DNA from 2 places in the Arthrobacter sp. TmT3-37 genome. Region 2 is predicted to be linked to the other one. Evidence: riboswitches for the same ligand, from Rfam matches in the RefSeq annotation. Region 2 holds a riboswitch; the other holds the start of a gene.

Region 1 (3,394 bases), 120 kb from region 2:
TCGAGCGACGGGACGAGGCCCTGACCTGGTTGCTCCGACGGTCACCCCGCACCGCGGTCGGCCCGATCCCGGCAGCACAGGCGATCGTCGGCTCCTGACGTCAGCCGCCCTTCCGGCCGGTGGGACGTCCGCCGTCTCCCGACGCCTGCCTCCGGCAGACCGCGCCGACGGCGTTGCCGCGGTGGTGCCCCGCCCGCTCGCCCGCGCGGCTACACGACGAGCATCACCGCGAGGACGAGCATGACGACGGCGATCGACCCGTCGAGGACACGCCAGGCCCACCGTCGGGTGAAGACCGGGGCGAGGTACCGCGCGCCGACACCGAGTGCCGTGAACCAGAGGATGCTCCCCAGGCCGGCTCCCGCTGCGAACCACCACTTCCCCGGGGTCCCGTGGGTGCTGGCCAGCGATCCCAGCAGCAGCACGGTGTCGAGGTAGACGTGCGGGTTCAGCCAGGTGAGGGCGAGGCAGGTACCGAGCGCGGCCCGCCAGGAGGTGCCCGTCCGGCTGTCGGCATCGAGCGTGCCACCCCGGACGGCCCGGCGCGCGGCAACCACCGCATAGCCGGTGAGGAAGGCTGCCCCTGCCCAGCGCACCACCTCGAGGACGACGGGGGCGCCGGTGACCACCACACCCAGTCCGCCGACTCCGAGGGCGATCAGCACGAGATCCGAGAGTGCGCACACGGTCACGACCAAGGCCACGTGGGACCGCCGCAGGCCCTGGCTCAGGACGAAGGCGTTCTGGGAGCCGATGGCGACGATCAGGGTCAGTCCGGCAGCGAGGCCGGTAGCAGCGGAAGCAATCACACCACCACGGTAGGAGTGGAAGGACCCTCAGGCCAGCTAATGATTCTTCAGTGTGGTAAGACGGGCTCATGTTTAGCATCGAACCGGCGCAGGCAAGGGCCCTCGCGGCCATCGTAGGGGAGGGTAGCTTCGAGGGGGCCGCCGCCCTGCTCTCGGTGACGCCCTCGGCGGTGAGCCAGCGCATCCGCGCACTCGAGGTGGCCGTCGGGCGTCCGGTGATCACACGCACCCGTCCGCTGCGTCCCACCGAGGCCGGCGAGGCCATCGTCCGCTTCGCACGTCAGTTCGACCTGTTGTCCGCGGACCTCGCCTCCGAGCTGGGAGCCGCCGGCGAACGGCAGCACCAGCGCATCACGATCGTCATCAACGGGGACTCGCTGCACACCTGGGTCCTGCCGGCCCTGGCACCACTCGCCGAGAGCCTGCAGGTCGAGATACTGCGGGAGGACCAGCAGCATTCCCTCGATCTGCTGCGCGACGGGACCGCCGCCGCAGCCATCACCTCCATCGCCGAGCCCGTGCAGGGATGCTCGTCCCGGCCCCTGGGCATCATGCGCTACGTCCCGGTGTGCGCGCGGGCTTTCCGGGAGAAGTGGTTCCCCGACGGTGCGGGCCCGGACCGCCTCGCGGACGCTCCCGTGATCGTCTTCGACCGCAAGGACGACCTGCAGGACCGCTACCTGCGCACCCTTACCCGGCGGCCCGTCTCCCCGCCCCGCCACTTCGTCCCGGCAGCGCAGGAGTTCGCCGACGCGATCCGGCTCGGCATGGGGTGGGGGCTGATGTCCGAACTCGAGCTGGAGGCCGGACCACCCACCGGCGACGTCAGCCCCCTCGAGCCGGGTGGCCACGTGGACGTCCCGCTCCACTGGCAGCAGTGGCGGCACGGCTCCCGGTCCCTCGATGCCGTCGGCGAGGCGGTCCTCCGCGCGTCCGCCGTCCTGCGCCGGCCGGGAGCAGGGACGGCGTGAGCGTCTCGGGCCCCTTCGGACCGGCTTCTCCTGCTGCGCACCCGCAGTGGCAGAAGTGTCACCCGACATTGCTAAGATCGTCGGGCGGGCAGCCGCTCGTCGACAAAGGCAAACCCGGTGCGAACCGGGGACGCAAAGCCACGGAACCCACGAGGTCAGCCGGGCCGCCGAAGAGAACAGGTCCACGGAGTATGCCTCGGACACGCCAAGTCAATACAGTCCTCCCAGCACGGTACTCCCCGGGGTCCACACGGACGGCGGCGGTCCTGGTGACGCCGCGCTGGGCCAACCGCCACCATCAGGCACCCGGTCATGAATAGCCCCCTCTCCGGTGACCGCCGGGCCGCCGTCGTGATCGAGGACGATCTCGACATCAGGAACCTCGTGTCCGCCATCCTCGAGCAGGGTGGCTTCCAGGTCAGCGGCGTGTCCAGCGGCCGCGAGGGTGTCGACGTCGTCCGCCGGGAACACCCGGCCGTGGTCACGCTGGACATCGGACTGCCCGATATCGACGGGTACGAGGTCCTACGGCGGATCCGCTCCACGACGGACTGCTACGTGATCGTCCTCAGCGGACGCACGGACGAGATGGACATCCTCACGGCGCTCCAGGCCGGCGCCGACGACTACGTGCTGAAGCCCTTCCGCCCCCGCGAGTTCAGGGCGCGCATCGACGCGATGCTCCGCAGGCCGCGCATCGGCCAGAACGCGCAGCACCCTCCGACACAGCCGCCCGCAGCAGCAGGACCTGCGCCAGGACCTGCGACTGCACCCGATCGTCCCACGGACGCCGGGACCGCCAAGGGGACGGCAGGCCTCCTGCGGAACGGCAGTCTCGTCGTGGACAGCGAAGCCCGCACGGCGACCTGCTCCGGCGTCGAGCTGCCGCTCACGAAGACCGAGTTCAACCTGCTCCACGAGTTGATGGCGAGCAACGGCGCCGTGCGCACGAAGGAGGAGCTGGTCCGCGTGTCCCGCGGCCGTGACTACCGCGGGTACAACTTCGTGAGCCGCACGGACGAACGTGCCATCGAGGTGCACATCGCCAACCTGCGCCAGAAACTCGCCCGATCGGAAGGCGACCCCGAGCTCATCACGACGGTGCGTGGCGTGGGCTTCCGGATCATGCCGAGGCGCGTCGATCCGGGGCAGGAGCGCGCGTCCGGCTAGTGGCGTCCCAGGTAGGTGTCGAGCAGTTCACGGACGGTATCGGTCGCACAGCCCCGGAGCAGCGCGACCGACCGCTGAGCGGCGCCGAGGTCGTCGGCAGCGAGGAAGCGCTGAGTGGCGAGTGCGGCCTGCTTCAGGCGGGTGGCTCCCACCATCGCCGCCGACGTCGTCACGCTGAGCACGGCGTCCTGGGCGGCCATGGGGTCGCCGTCCTGCAACCAGGCCTCCAGGCGGTCGATCTTTCCTTCCAGCGTCTCGGAGAAGTCGCGGGCGAAACGCTCGACGACGAACGTGTCCGGGAAGTCGCGCTCCATGTCCCGCAGGACGTCGAGGTCCAGGAGAGGCGCAGCCCTGCCCGGCGCGTCCGGGGCCCGGACGGCGTCGCCCTGTGGGAGCGCCGTCCCCTCCTGGTGCTGGCCAGGAGGCGGGGTCGGATGGATGGGC
Region 2 (3,394 bases):
ACGCATCTGCTCATGCAGGGCTCGTGGACGGTCACCGCCGCGGGCAGGAAGCTGCCGCGCGCACTGCTGCCCGACGCACGGGTGATCCTCGAGGTCGAGGACGGCCCCACCGCCTACGGACTGAACCTTCCCGTCGTCGACCTGCTGCCCACGCGGGCGGAGGCCGATGTCGTCGGGCACCTCGGACCCGATCCGCTGCGCGACGACTGGTCCGCGGAGGAGGCGGCCGCCAGGCTGTGCCGAGATCCCGCCGAACGGGTCGCCGCGGCCCTGCTCGACCAGCGCAACGTCGCCGGCTTCGGCAACCTCTGGGCCAACGAGCTGTGCTTCTTGCGCGGCATCCACCCGGACACCCCCGTGGCCGACACCGACATCCCCGCGCTCGTGGCGCTCGGCGCACGATGCCTGCGGTTCTCCGCCGTCCAGCCCGGTGCCCATCAGGTCACCACGGGCACGACGCGCAAGGGCGAGCAGCACTGGGTGGCCGGCCGGGCCGGGAAGCCGTGCCTGCGCTGCGGCACCACCGTGTGCGTCCGTGCCGAGGTCCCCGGTGATCCGGGCCGCCGCCGGACCTGGTGGTGCCCGCGCTGCCAGCCGTTGCGGCAGTCAGCGCCGGGTGGCGAGCGCCGCCGCGAAGGCGTCGGCTGACGCTGCCGTGCTGTTGATGCGCCAGTCGGACTCCTTCGCGATGTGGAACCAGACGAGGGCGACGACGTCCGGCTGGGCGGAGAGGTAGCCGAACAGGTTCGTGATCCACTGGGGCTTCGATCCGCCGACCTCCGAGGACGCGGTCTCGGCGATCAGGACGGGTTTTCCCGGAGCGAGCCGGCGGAGCTGCGCGATCCCCTCGCCGAAGACCGCCTCCGGTTCCTGCCAGCTGCCCCCCGACGGGGAGGTGCCCCAGTTGTAGCCGTCGAGTGCCACGGCGTCGACGTACCCGCTGCCCGGATAGAGACCGTCGAGGGGGACGGAGCCCCAGTAGGGCACGTTCGGGTTCCAGACCCAGCTGATGTTGGTCGCACCGGTCGACGCGACGACGTCGTGCACGTGCTGGTAGGCCGCGACGTAGTCTCCCGTCCCGTTGCCGTTGACGCCTTCCGCCCAGGGGTACCAGTTCCCGTTCATCTCGTGGGCGAAGCGGAGGTACACCGGCTGGCCCCACCGGCCCAGGGCCGTACCCCATTCGCGCAGGTAGGCGTCGAAGTCGCCGGCTGCGATGCGGTCCAGCGAGTAGGCGGGCTGCGCGGTGCCGCCGCCCCAGGTCCAGGGCTCCCAGGTCAGGAGGGTCTCGGCGCCCCTCGCTCGGACGGCGTCGAGTTCGGCGATGGGCGCGGGCTGGTTGAAGTCCTTATAGGACAGGACGATCGAGGGCGCCTCGCCGGCGAGGGCCGTCACCTCGTCCAGTTCCGCGCCGGCAGCCGGCCCGCCATTTGTGCCCACGCCGAACCGGATCGCCTTGGCTGTGCCGCTCGGCACGGGGGTGGGCTCGACGACGGTGAAGCGGGCGGTCGCGACCGCGTTCCCGGCCGTCGCGGTGACGGTCACGGTGCCCGCAGCGGCGGGCATGACGATCGACGCCTGGAAGGCGCCGCCGGCGGTCGTGGTCACGGCCACCCTGGCGGTTCCGGCGACGACGGTACCCTTGGTCCGTTTCGGGAACCCCGCACCCGAGACGGACACGGACGCACCGGGTGCACCGGAGACGCTACCCAGCGTGATCGTCGCAGCGGCCTGCGCGGGGGGAGGGGTCAGCCCGAGGAGCAGGACCGAGATCACGGCGAAGAAGAGGGGGAGCCGGTGGGCGGTGGTCCGTGCCGAAGCGGCAGCGGGAGGGGGAGCGGCGGGGGGAGTCTCGGGTGGAGTCGCGGGTGGAGTCATGGTCGGCACCTAGCTGGTTCGGTAGCCCGGCTGACCGCAGGGGTCCCGTGGCTTTGCGTCCCCGGCTCGCGCCGGGTTTGCCGTTGTCGCCGGGCGGTCGCCCGGGCGCCGGAGGTCCCTGCCGCGGCGGGGCTCCTCCACCATTGTCCCGGAGGTCGTCGTCGGACGGTGGCGGGGCGCCTGAAGGATGCCAGAGGATTCCTGCAGGTCTTCCGCAGCATGCCCGGATCGCCCGCCGGCACCGCTGGAACCGGCCTCGTGGGACGGGCGGAACCGGTCTCAGTCCTCGGTGCGCCGCGGTGGCGGGCGGTGCGGACTATGACGCGGACGGACCGGCGCTCTGGGAATTCGCGGTGACGTGCACCACAATGGGTCCTGCTGCGGGATCGAGGCACCCGCGGTGTTGTTGAGGGGGACAGATGAAGCAGAGACCGGCGTTCACGAACACCATCGCATTCCAGATCGACGAGTACAGGCCGACGTTCGAGGCGCAGGTCGGCCCTGCCCTCGCAGCGGTCTTCGCCCGTGAGCAGGAGGATCTCCGCCGCGCCGGGATCCCCCCGGGGACGGCGCACGCGGGCGACCTGCTCCCCGATGCCGTCCTGCACGACGAGCACGGCCGCCAGGTGCGTCTGGGCGAGGTGCTCGGGGCCGCGGCGGCTATTTTGGTGTTCTACCGCGGTTCGTGGTGCCCGTACTGCAGCATCGCGCTGAAGACGTACCAGCGCGAGCTCCGCCCCGTCGTCGAGGCGTTCGGGACTCGGCTCATCGCGATCAGCCCCCAGGCCCCCGAGACCGCCGTCGCGGCCGCACGCGCCGCGGGACTGCGCTTCGAGCTGTACTCGGACGAGGGCAACGCCCTCGCCTCGCGCCTCGGGATCGTGACGGTGCCCAGCGCGGAATCCGAGGCGGCACGCGCAGCCCTGGGCATCGACGTCGCAGGCACCAACATGGACCGCACCGCAGCCATCCCGTTCCCCACGGTGGTCGTCGCCGACGCCACGGGCACCATCCGCCTCATCGACGTCCGGGTGGACTACACGACGCGCACGGAGACGTACGACATCATCGAAGCCCTGATCGCCCTGTAACCCGCACCCCCCGAGGCAGGCGCCGGTAGGATCACGGCGTGCCGTGCCGGAACACACCCGTCCCGGTCGACGGTGCCGCCGCGCCCACAACACCGAGAGGACAGGCCCTGCATGGAGCTGACGATCGAACGCGTGCCCTTCGACGCCCCCGACGCCGAGGCGCTGCGCAACGCCCAGCAGGCCGAACTGCACGTGCGCTACGGCAGCGAGGACCACGAGCCCGGAGAGTCCCCTACCGCGGACAACGTGCCCTTCTTCGTCGTCGCCCGGGCAGCGGATGGAACGGCCGTCGGCTGCGGGGGCCTGCGCCCGCTCGGCGACGGAGGTCTCGAGGTGAAGCGGATGTATGTGCTTCCCGAGCGCAGGGGCCAGGGCGTCGCGACGGCGATCCTCCGACGGATCGAGGAGCAGGCGCTCGCCATGGG

Evidence for each region. A riboswitch is a leader RNA that binds a small molecule or an ion and turns the genes downstream of it on or off. The one in region 2 is predicted to bind cyclic di-GMP.
Region 1: linked by a shared signal. The riboswitch ahead of ACX80U_RS08090 (response regulator transcription factor) and the one ahead of ACX80U_RS07490 (glycoside hydrolase family 26 protein) in region 2 are both predicted to bind cyclic di-GMP.

The regions. Positions count from the first base shown of each region.
Region 1 covers NZ_JBTNDU010000004.1:214,444-217,837, reverse strand. Annotated here, with positions in the region: gene ACX80U_RS08105 (DUF7793 family protein) at 1-98, shown strand, start outside; gene ACX80U_RS08100 (LysE/ArgO family amino acid transporter) at 210-809, opposite strand; gene ACX80U_RS08095 (ArgP/LysG family DNA-binding transcriptional regulator) at 878-1,780, shown strand; cyclic di-GMP riboswitch class I at 1,878-1,952, shown strand; gene ACX80U_RS08090 (response regulator transcription factor) at 2,093-2,950, shown strand; gene ACX80U_RS08085 (Hpt domain-containing protein) at 2,947-3,394, opposite strand, start outside.
Region 2 covers NZ_JBTNDU010000004.1:98,800-102,193, forward strand. Annotated here, with positions in the region: gene ACX80U_RS07485 (DNA-formamidopyrimidine glycosylase family protein) at 1-648, shown strand, start outside; gene ACX80U_RS07490 (glycoside hydrolase family 26 protein) at 607-1,878, opposite strand; cyclic di-GMP riboswitch class I at 1,896-1,970, opposite strand; gene ACX80U_RS07495 (peroxiredoxin-like family protein) at 2,298-2,969, shown strand; gene ACX80U_RS07500 (GNAT family N-acetyltransferase) at 3,081-3,394, shown strand, end outside.